Regions from separate parts of the Brachybacterium aquaticum genome, predicted to be linked through region 2. Evidence: predicted binding sites of a transcription regulator. Region 2 holds the regulator's gene; the other holds the start of a gene.
The links. Region 2 encodes LexA, which represses DNA repair genes until DNA is damaged. Its sites were predicted from a motif close to TCGAACANNTGTTCGA; they were not measured.
Positions count from the first base shown of each region.

Region 1: the regulator LexA is predicted to act here: its motif matches at 3,099-3,114, upstream of HNR70_RS05085 (HNH endonuclease signature motif containing protein).

Region 1 covers NZ_JACHLZ010000001.1:1,139,283-1,144,232, reverse strand. Annotated here, with positions in the region: gene HNR70_RS05100 (AraC family transcriptional regulator) at 1-293, opposite strand, end outside; gene HNR70_RS05095 (VOC family protein) at 312-719, shown strand; gene HNR70_RS05090 (GNAT family N-acetyltransferase) at 724-1,299, opposite strand; gene HNR70_RS05085 (HNH endonuclease signature motif containing protein) at 1,472-3,031, opposite strand; gene rsmD (16S rRNA (guanine(966)-N(2))-methyltransferase RsmD) at 3,425-4,033, opposite strand; gene HNR70_RS05075 (ATP-dependent DNA helicase RecG) at 4,035-4,950, opposite strand, start outside.
Region 2 covers NZ_JACHLZ010000001.1:2,068,052-2,073,001, reverse strand. Annotated here, with positions in the region: gene HNR70_RS09275 (ATP-dependent DNA helicase) at 1-1,165, shown strand, start outside; gene lexA (transcriptional repressor LexA) at 1,259-1,957, opposite strand; gene HNR70_RS09265 (LysM peptidoglycan-binding domain-containing protein) at 2,151-2,543, shown strand; gene nrdR (transcriptional regulator NrdR) at 2,572-3,066, shown strand; gene HNR70_RS09255 (HelD family protein) at 3,319-4,950, opposite strand, start outside.

The DNA.
Region 1 (4,950 bases), 930 kb from region 2:
CGGCGTACCCCTCCCCACTCGCGCGTGAGGTGGATGGTGGGGTCGTCGAGGGTCGCGACCCGGTGCTCCTCCCCGGGGGCGAGGTCCCAGGTCACCGACCAGTAGCGGTCCACCCAGCGCCGCAGCGCCGGAGCGGGCTCGGCGTGGTCGTAACGGGCGCGGCGGAGGAACTCGTCCGGGCGCAGGACGTGGCCGTACATGTGGCTGGGCGGATCGTCAGTCGGGGTGTCGGGCCGGGTGCCGGCAGCGCCTGCGGATCCCGTCGCGTTCGTCCAATCGCGCGCAGGTGCCATGGGGGCAGTGTGGCAGGCATGACGACGACGAACAGCACCCCTGACCCCACCTCCACCTCCGCCCCGCTCGCGCGCCTGGCGATGATCACCCTGGACGCGACCGAGACCGAGCCGCTCGCACGGTTCTGGTCGGAGGTGCTGGGCTGGCCGATCGCGCACCTCACGGAGGAGTACGCGATGCTGACCGGTCCCTCGCACGCCCTCGGCATCGGCACGATCCCCGACCACCAGCGGCCCTCCTGGCCGGATCGCGGGGCCAAGCAGTTCCACTTCGACCTGGCGGTCGAGGACCTCGAGGCCGTGGCGGAGCGCTGCGTCCAGCTCGGTGCGGAGCGGGTGGAGGAGCAGCCTGGCGAGACGTGGATCGTGCTGCGCGACCCGGCGGGGCATCCGTTCTGTCTGACGGACGCGGCGAACTGGGGCTGAGCGGTCAGCCGGACTGCTGGGCGCGGTGCTCGTTCGCGAGGATCGCATAGGTCATCCCGTCCAGCCATCGGCCGCTGCGGTGCAGGGACTCCTCGCGGAACACGCCCTCGAGGCGCAGGCCGATCTTCTCCATGACGCGGCGGGAGGCGAGGTTCTCGGCGAAGCAGGACGCCTCGACGCGATGCACGCCGAGCCCGTCGACCGCGATGTCGAGCAGGGCGGCAGCGAACTCGGTGCCCAGGCCCTGTCCCTGGGCGGACGGCGCGAGGACCCAGCCGAGCTCCGCCTTCTGGCCGGCGGCCTGCTCGCGCATGTCGGCCTGTGACCAGGCGTCCTGCCGCTCGAGCTTGCCCGTGACGACGATGCGCCCGCCCTGCAGGCCGACGACGCAGCTGTCGAGGGTGCGGTCCCACCACTGCTGGTGCTCCTCGAGGGTGGCACTGAGGGTGGTGGTCCACTCCTGCACCTCGGGAAGGCCGTACCAGGGCCACACCTGGGCGGCATCCTCGCTGCGGCCGCGGCGCAGCACGAGCCGGTCGGTGCGCAGGGGCCAGTCGAGCTCGTCGAGGGTGCGTGTCATGCCGTCAGCGTAGTGGGGTGCCGCGCGGTCAGAACGGCGGGGGTCCGTACCCGGGTGTCGGCGGGAGCGGTGGCGGGCCGGGGTCCTTGCCGGAATCGTCGGCGGCATCCTCGCCGGAGTCGTCGCCGGCATTCGTCCAGTACTCCGTCAGGTGCTCGCCCCAGCGCTGGGCCTAGAGCGCATCGGCGATCTCCTCCGGCGTCTCCTCGGCCACACCGAGGCGGAGCAGGGCGTCGAACTCGAGCTCGCAACGGTACTTCTCCCACATGTTCTCGAGCAGGTCGGAGAGCTCGCGGGTGACGAGGTCGCGGTTCAGCGGGACCTCGCACACCGCGGCGTCGCCAAGGCGCCAGCGCGTGAGGCCACTGTCCTCGTCGCGGTCGGGATCGAGGAGTCCGGCGGTCTTCATGCGGTGGTGGGAACGGCAGAGGCGGTGGAGGTTCTCCACGCTGGTCGGTCCGCCGCGGGAGGGGTTCTCGAGGTCGAACTCCTCGATGTGGTCGGCCTCGCCGATGGTCATGACGTTCCGGGTGCAGCCGGGGGCGGCGCAGACCGGGTCGATGACCCGCAGGTTCTCGGCCATCGCGGCCGACGGACGGTAGGTCTTCGACGTCCCGGGGAGGAACGCGCCGGTGATCGGGTCGGTGAGGACCCGCTCGAAGGCGGGGGCCTTGGCCACGAGGTCGCGGGCCATGGCGGCGGGGACGGGGATCGTGCCGTCGAGGGTGGCCGGGGCGTCCGTGAGGCCGAACAGCGACAGCGCCGGGACGACCAGGGAGATCCGGAAGGCGGGCTCGGGCACCTCGATGCTGCCGGTGTCCAGTGCGGAGCGGGTGGCGATGGCGTAGCGGAGCGCCTCGAGCGGCAGCTGCTTCCCCTGGCGTGCGGCCTCGCCGCCCTGGTCGAAGGGGATCGGTGCCCCGTTCGCGAGGGCGCGGCGCTGGGCGTCCTGGACGGCGCGGGCCGCGGCGTCCAGTCGTCGGCCGAGCGCGAGGATCTCCGGGATCGGGCCGCGGATGGTGAGGCAGGCCGTGCCGTCGCCATCGGGCGAGGCCTGGAAGAACACGGAGCGCTTCTCCTCGGCCGACCCCTCGACGGCCGCGCGCCCGAACCAGTTCAGCAGGTGGCGAAGCTCCCGGTAGAAGCGCTCGACGTCGATCGCCTCCAGCTGCCAGGCGGCGACGCGCTCGTCGACCTGGCGGCGCTGGTGGGAGGTGAGGCGCAGCGTGCTCCGCAGCAGCCACTCGAACCACTCCACCGGCAGCGCGCCCTCCTCCACACGGGCGAAGCAGGCGGGCAGATCCGTCACGGCGACGTGGGCATCGCGCAGGCGATCGTCACCGCGCGTGAGCTTCACCCGCAGACCGGCGGCCGCCGCGAGGGCGTGGAGCGCCTTCTCGTCCGACTCGTCCCCTTCGCACCAGAGCAGGGCGAGGTCCCGTATCTCGCCGACATAGAACGCGGCGTGCTCCTGCCGGCGGCGGCGGAAGATCCGCAGCACCGCCTCCGCCTCAGGGGTGCGCGGGGCGACATCGGCCCGCTCGACGAGGGACTGCGCGGTCAGCGGGGTCCGTGCGCGGACGACGGGGCGAGGCAGTTCGCCGGGGCGCTCGGGAGGGAGCTGTGCCGGGGCGCCGTGCTGGGCGGCGTCCGAGAGGTCGGGATCCGGCGTGTCCGCCCACGGGAAGAGCGTCTCGGCCGACTCATCGTGGTGCAGCTCCTCGTCACCCATGACGCTCCCCCTCTCGATCTCTCCAGCGTCTCCCCTGCGGCATCCCCTCGATGCCACTCCTCCATTTTAGAACACTCGCTCGGAACGATCCATACCCACCGCAACATTGCTCGAAAATGTGGATAACCCGGTCCGGTGGAGGAACGGTCAGGCGATATCCACACAGCATCCACGCAATGTGGATACCCGCAGGTCACTTGCGTGTATCAACAGACGACAAGGAAAAGATGTGTGCCACGACAGCACGGATGGCCACCTCAAAGAAATGTCGCCTTCACCTCGACAGAAAGGGCATCAACCTCACCGCACAGCCGCCCGACACATATTCATCCGACTTTTTCAAGGGGTACGCCGAAAATGTGGACAGTCCCTTCCGGAACACTCCTCGCGGGCTCACTCCCCGCCGTCGTCCACCAGCGGGCCGCCGTACTGCAGCACCGTCTCCCCGTACGCCTTCGTCCCGTCGTCGGCCCACCCTTCGGGCCACTCCAGCGGCCGGGTGCGGGAGGAGCGCTCGACGACCACCAGGGCGTCGTCGGCGAGCGCCGGGCGCAGGGTGACGAGCAGCTGCTCGAGCTCCTCGGTGGGCACGTCGTAGGGCGGGTCGAGGAACACGAGGGTCGCGCGCGCGGCGCCTCCGTCGGCCGACGTGCCCCCACCCGCCGACGCACCCAGCTGCGCCGCGACGACCCCGGCCTTCCCGGCGCGCACGTCGACCCTCCCGGCGAGCCCGAGCTCGGTCGCGGTGCGACGCAGCTGCTTCACGGTCGCGCCGTGCAGCTCCACGAGCAGAGCGTGCTCCGCGCCACGGGAGAGGGCCTCGAAGGCGAGGGCACCGGTGCCCGCGTAGAGGTCGAGGACCCGGGCGCCGTCGAGCGCGTCCCAGCCGGCGAGTCGGCTGAACAGCGCCTCGCGCACGCGGTCGGAGGTGGGGCGGGTGCCCTTGCCGGGCGGGCCGGGGATGGTGCGGCCGCCGAGGCTGCCGGAGATGATGCGCGGCATGTCAGCTCCTCTCCACGTCGGGGTCGGCGTCCCGCAGGCGCAGGGCGATGGCGCCGGCGAGCTGGGTGTGCTCTTCGAGATCGGGATCGCCCTTGACCACGGCGAAGGCGACCTCGCGGGCGGCCTCGATGAGGCGGCTGTCGCGCAGCAGGTCCAGGTGCTTCACGGTGGACTGCAGGCCCGACTGCTCCTCCCCCACCAGGTCACCGGCGCCGCGGCGGCGCAGGTCGAGCTCGGCGAGCAGGAACCCGTCGGACGTGTCGGCGATCGCCTGGAGGTGCGTGGAGTGGGCCTCGCCGGGCTCGGCGCTGGTGTCGAAGAATGCGATGCCGGGGTGCTCGCCGCGGCCCACGCGTCCGCGCAGCTGGTGGAGCTGGGAGACGCCGAAGCGCTCGGCGTCCAGCACGATCATCACCGAGGCGTTGGGGACGTCGACGCCCACCTCGATCACCGTGGTGGAGACGAGCACGTCGATCTCGCCGGCCGCCATCTCGGCCATGACCTCCTGCTTCTCCTCGGTGGTGAGGCGGCCGTGGAGCACGCCGATCCGGGCGCCGGCGAGCTCGGGGCGGGTGGCGAGTCGCTCGGCGGTCTGGGTGACGCCGCGGGCGGGGGCGAGGCCGGGGTCCGGCTTCTCGCGCCCGTACTCGTCCAGCTCCTTCGGGGCGGGGGCGTCGGCCTCCCCCTCGTCGATGCGGGCGCAGACGACGAAGACCTGACGGCCCGCGGCGATCTCCTCGCCGGCGCGCTGCCACATCCGCTCCTCCCAGCGGGCGAGGCGCTCGTGGACGACGAAGCTGGTCACGCCGCCGCGTCGGCCCGGGCTCTCGCGAAGGGTGAGCACGTCGAGGTCGCCCACGGTGGCGAGCGCCGCGGTGCGCGGGATGGGGGTGGCGGTCATGACCACGACGTGGGGG
Region 2 (4,950 bases):
CGGGCTCGGGGTCGCCGGCACCGCGCTCGAGGACGCCTCCGAGGAGCTGCGCGAGGCGCTCGAGCTCGCCCCCGACGGCCGTGTCATCGGCGACCTGCCGGAGCGGCTCGCCGACGCGATCGTGCAGCTGCGCGTCGAGGCGCGCACCGCCCACTCCGACGCGAAGGACGCCGGCGACGACTCCCTCGCCGGGGCACGCAAGACCGTCCGCGCGAACCTGCAGGAGATCATCGACGTCTGCGAGCGCCTCACCGACCCGGGGGAGGACGACGTCGTCTCCGTCTCCCGCGGCCAGGCCACCGGGCGGGTCTCCCTCCAGGTCGCCCCGCTCAGCGTCGCCGGCGCGATGCGCGGCGCCATCCTCGAGGAACGCACCGCCGTGCTCACCTCCGCCACCCTCGCCCTCGGCGGCCGCTTCGAGCCCGCCGCGGGGGAGGTGGGCCTCGCCCGCTCCGGGCGCATGGACGCCGACGCGCTGCCGCGCACGGAGGACTCCGGAGCGTGGGCCGGGATCGACGTGGGCAGCCCCTTCGACTATCGCCGCCAGGGCATCCTCTACACCGCCCGGCACCTCCCTCAGCCGGGCCGCGAGGGGCCCTCCCCGCTGATGCTCGACCACCTCACCGACCTGGTGGAGGCCTCGCGCGGGGGAGCGCTGTGCCTGTTCTCCTCGCGCCGCGGCGCGGAGCTCGCCGCGGAGCACGTGCGCGCCCGCCTGGACCTGCCGATCGCCGTGCAGGGCGAGGACTCGATGGCGAACCTGGTGCGCACCTTCCGCGAGCACGAGGACGCCTCCCTGTTCGGGACCCTCACGCTGTGGCAGGGCGTGGACGTGGCCGGACGCTCCCTGCGACTGGTCACCATCGACCGGATCCCCTTCCCCCGTCCCGATGATCCTCTGACCGCCGCGCGCCAGGAGCGCATCGGTGCGCACGGCGGCAACGGGTTCATGGCGGTCTCGGCCCAGCACGCCGCGCTGCTGCTCGCCCAGGGTGCCGGGCGGCTTATCCGCACCGAGTCCGATCGCGGCATGGTCGCGGTGCTCGACCCGCGACTGTCGACCGCGCGGTACGGGAGCTTCCTGCGCGAGTCGATGCCGCCGCTGTGGCCGACCTCCGACCCCGAGGTCGCCCTCGGCGCGCTACGCCGCCTCGCGGCGAGCTGAGCGCGCTGCCCCGCCTCGCGGCGAGCTGAGCGCACTGCCCCGCCTCGCGGCGAGCTGAGCGCACTGCGCCGCCTCGCGGCGGGCTGGAACCGCTCAGACGGCGCGCAGCACCGCCACGACCTTGCCGAGGATCTCGGCGTGGTCGCCGAGGATCGGGGCGAAGGCGGGGTTGTGGGGCATGAGCCAGACGTGGTCGTCGCGCTGGACGAAGGTCTTCACCGTCGCCTCGCCGTCGATCATCGCGGCGACGATCTCGCCCTTCTCCGCGGTGGACTGCGAGCGCACCACGACCCAGTCGCCGTCGCAGATGGCGGCGTCGATCATCGAGTCGCCGACCACCTGCAGCAGGAAGAGCTCCCCGCCTCCGACGAGCCGCTCGGGCAGGGTGAACACGTCCTCGACCTGCTCCTCGGCCGTGATGGGGATGCCGGCCGCGATCCGGCCCACCAGAGGCACGTTCACCGAGTGCGGCGTGAGGGTCGACTCCGGGGCGGCGGGGGCGGGGGCGTCATCCGCATCCGGCATGACGACCTCCATGGCGCGCGGACGCTTGGGATCGCGGCGCAGGAAGCCCTTGCGCTCGAGGGTCTGCAGCTGGTGGGCGACCGACGAGGACGAGGTCAGGCCCACGGCATCACCGATCTCCCGCATGGTGGGCGGGTATCCGCGCGCCGCGACCGCCTCGTTGATCGTCTCCAGGACCAGGCGCTGGCGGCGGGTGAGCCCCTCGGTGCGCGCATCGGCCGGCGCGTCGCCGCGGGCCCGGGTCGGCTTGGGGGTGCTCGTCGTCATCGTGCGGCCTCCTGAGGTCCTGGCGTGAGGGGTCCTGGCTTCGTCTGTCGGACCCTCGCGGTTCAGTAGGTCCGTGGCCCCAGACTAGGGCGGCACCGGACGGAAGCCAAACATGTGTTCGAGATTCCTCTTGCGTGTCGCACGACCCGACGGCTACAGTCGCACAGAAATTCGATCGAACAGGAGTTCGGAGATGCGTACCCATACCGCCACGGTCCTTCCCTTCCCGCGGCAGGACGAGCAGCGCCCCGCGCGTGCGGTTCGAGAGCACGTTCGACTCGAGCCGACCCGCCGCGGTCGCCTCCTCCTGACCGTCGTCGCCTTCCTGCTCGGCCTGCTCGTCGCGGCCGTCGCCCTGCTGGTGCTGGACCTCCCCGCCGCCCTCGCCGGCACCGAGGAGCGTCCCGCGGTCGTCACCGTCCAGCCCGGGGACACCCTCTGGGGCTACGCCGAGGAGCACGCCCCCGAGGGCGTGAGCCACTCGGAGTACGTCGCGCAGGTCCGCGCGCTCAACCACCTGCCCACCGGTCGGATCACCGCCGGCACCGAGATCGAGCTGCCTGCCGAGGGGAACTCCGCCCGCTGAGCGCATGCGGTGCCGGTACCCTGAGCGGATGCACTGCCCGTTCTGCCGCCACCCCGATTCGCGCGTCGTCGACTCGCGCACGTCCGACGACGGCGCGACCATCCGGCGCCGACGCCAGTGCCCCAACTGCTCCCGGCGCTTCTCCACCTCGGAGACCGCCTCCCTGTCCGTGCTCAAGCGCTCGGGCGTGAGCGAGCCCTTCAGCCGCGCGAAGGTCATCTCGGGCGTGCGCAAGGCCTGCCAGGGCCGCCCCGTCAGCGACGACCAGCTTGCGATGCTCGCGCAGAAGGTCGAGGAGAACATCCGCTCCAGCGGTCAGGCCGAGATCGACGCCCATCAGGTCGGTCTGGCGATCCTCCAGCCGCTCCAGGAGCTCGACCTCGTCGCGTACCTGCGCTTCGCGAGCGTCTACCAGGACTTCGACTCCCTCGAGGACTTCGAGGCCGCCATCGCGCGGCTGCGCGCCGAGGGCATCGGTGACGCTGCGGACGTGCAGGCCGCGACCGCCGGCGCCGCCGACTGAGCGCCGCACCTGTCACCCGGCCCCCCGGCGCGGCGGGGTCCACAGGATTCCCGGACGTGGTGCGGAGCGGGTCCCGGATGTGCTTAAGATGTCCTCCGTGCACCGACGAGGTGCGCGTCTGATCGGCGGTCGTGGAGGGGAAGCCACGGCCGCCGATCCTCGTTCCGGGACAGGTGAGCGGCGACCCGGGGATCGCTGGTCAGAGGATCGGCGGTCCGGGGATCGCCTGTCCGGGGGTCGGCAGCCCAGCGCTCAGGCGCCGTCTGCACCCTCCGGAGCCATGCCGGCCGGCAGCTCCCGTGCATGGACCACCCCGAGGTGCTGGGTCGAGCGCGACATGGCGACGTAGAGGTCGCCCGCGCCATGGGCGTCGATCAGCTCGGCCGGCTCGACGATCACCACGGTGTCGAACTCGAGGCCCTTGGCGTCCTGCGCGGTCATCACCGCGATCTCGTCGTCCACACCCGCGGACCCGGTCCCGATCCGGGGCAGGTCCCCGTCGGCCCGCAGCGCGGCGGCGAGGTCCTCGAGCCGCTCCGCCGCGGCGATCACCGCGATGCGCCCGGGGATCCGCGCATGCACGGCACGGACCGCCGCGGCGATGCGCGCCGTGAGCTGACCGGGCTCGGTCCGCTCCAGCAGCGGGTCCTCGTCCCCTTCGCGCACCGAGCTCACCGCGGTGACGGGCAGGGAGTGGGCCTGCGCCATCGCGACCGCGCGGTCCATGATCCGTGCCGGGGTGCGGTAGTTGACGGTGAGGTGCTCGACCTCGAGCCGGTCCTGGACGTATGGGGAGAGCGCCGCGGTCCACGAGTCGGTGCCACCGGCGGAGGAGGTCTGGGCGACGTCGCCCACCACGGTGAAGGACTTCGTGGGGGCGCGGCGCATCAGGGCGCGCCAGCTCATGGGGGAGTGCTCCTGCGCCTCGTCGACCACCACGTGGCCGTACGTCCAGGAGCGCTCGGAGGAGGCGCGCTCGGCGAGGGTGCGGCCGTCGCGGATGCGGCTCACCTGGTCGGCGAGGTCCTCGGCGCGGACGATGCCGGAGGTGTCGATGTTCTCGATGACCTTGCGGGCGTACTCCACGTCGGCGCGGCGCCGCTCGGCGTCGTCCTTGGCCTTCGCCTCCGCCGGGGCGGAGTCCTCGCCCAGCAGCTCGGCGATCTCGTCCAGCAGCGGCACGTCCTCGACGGTCCACTCGGCGTCCTTCGGGCGCACCAGCAGCGACACCCTGTCGGCGAGGGCCCTCGGTGCCGCGGCCCGCAGCCGGTCCGGGCGGGAGAGCAGGATCCGCAGGAAGCCCTGCGGGGTGTAGGGGAGCCAGGCGAGGTTCAGCTGCCGCCTCACCTCGGGATCGTGGCGCAGGTCCGAGAGCAGGTCGGGGCGGTCCTCGGGGACCACGGTGCGGCCCTCGGCCTTCAGCGCGCGCTCGTAGGCGTCGACCAGGCGGTCCATCGCCGCGCGGACGAACACGGTGCGGGCGGCGTTGTGGGGCCGGTGGGTGGCGCGCGCCTCGCGACGGGCGGAGCGCACCATGTCCCGGGTCAGCACGAGGTCGGTGCCGTCGATTCGCAGGCGCACGTCCTTCTCGGGGACGACCTGGCGCAGCTTGACGGCCTTGGCGAGCAGGTCCGCCATGGCGATGTCGCCCTTGACGCGCGCGACGTCGTCCTCGTCGTGCGCGAAGGTGGTCACGCCCGGGAACATCTCGCCGGGGGTCATCATCACCACGCCCGACTCGCCGAGGCTGGGCAGCACCCGCTCGATGTAGCGCAGGAAGCCGGGGGTGGGCGCCATGATCAGCACGCCCGTGTGCTCCAGGCGGCGACGGTGGGTGTACAGCAGGTAGGCGGCGCGGTGCAGCGCGACGGCGGTCTTGCCGGT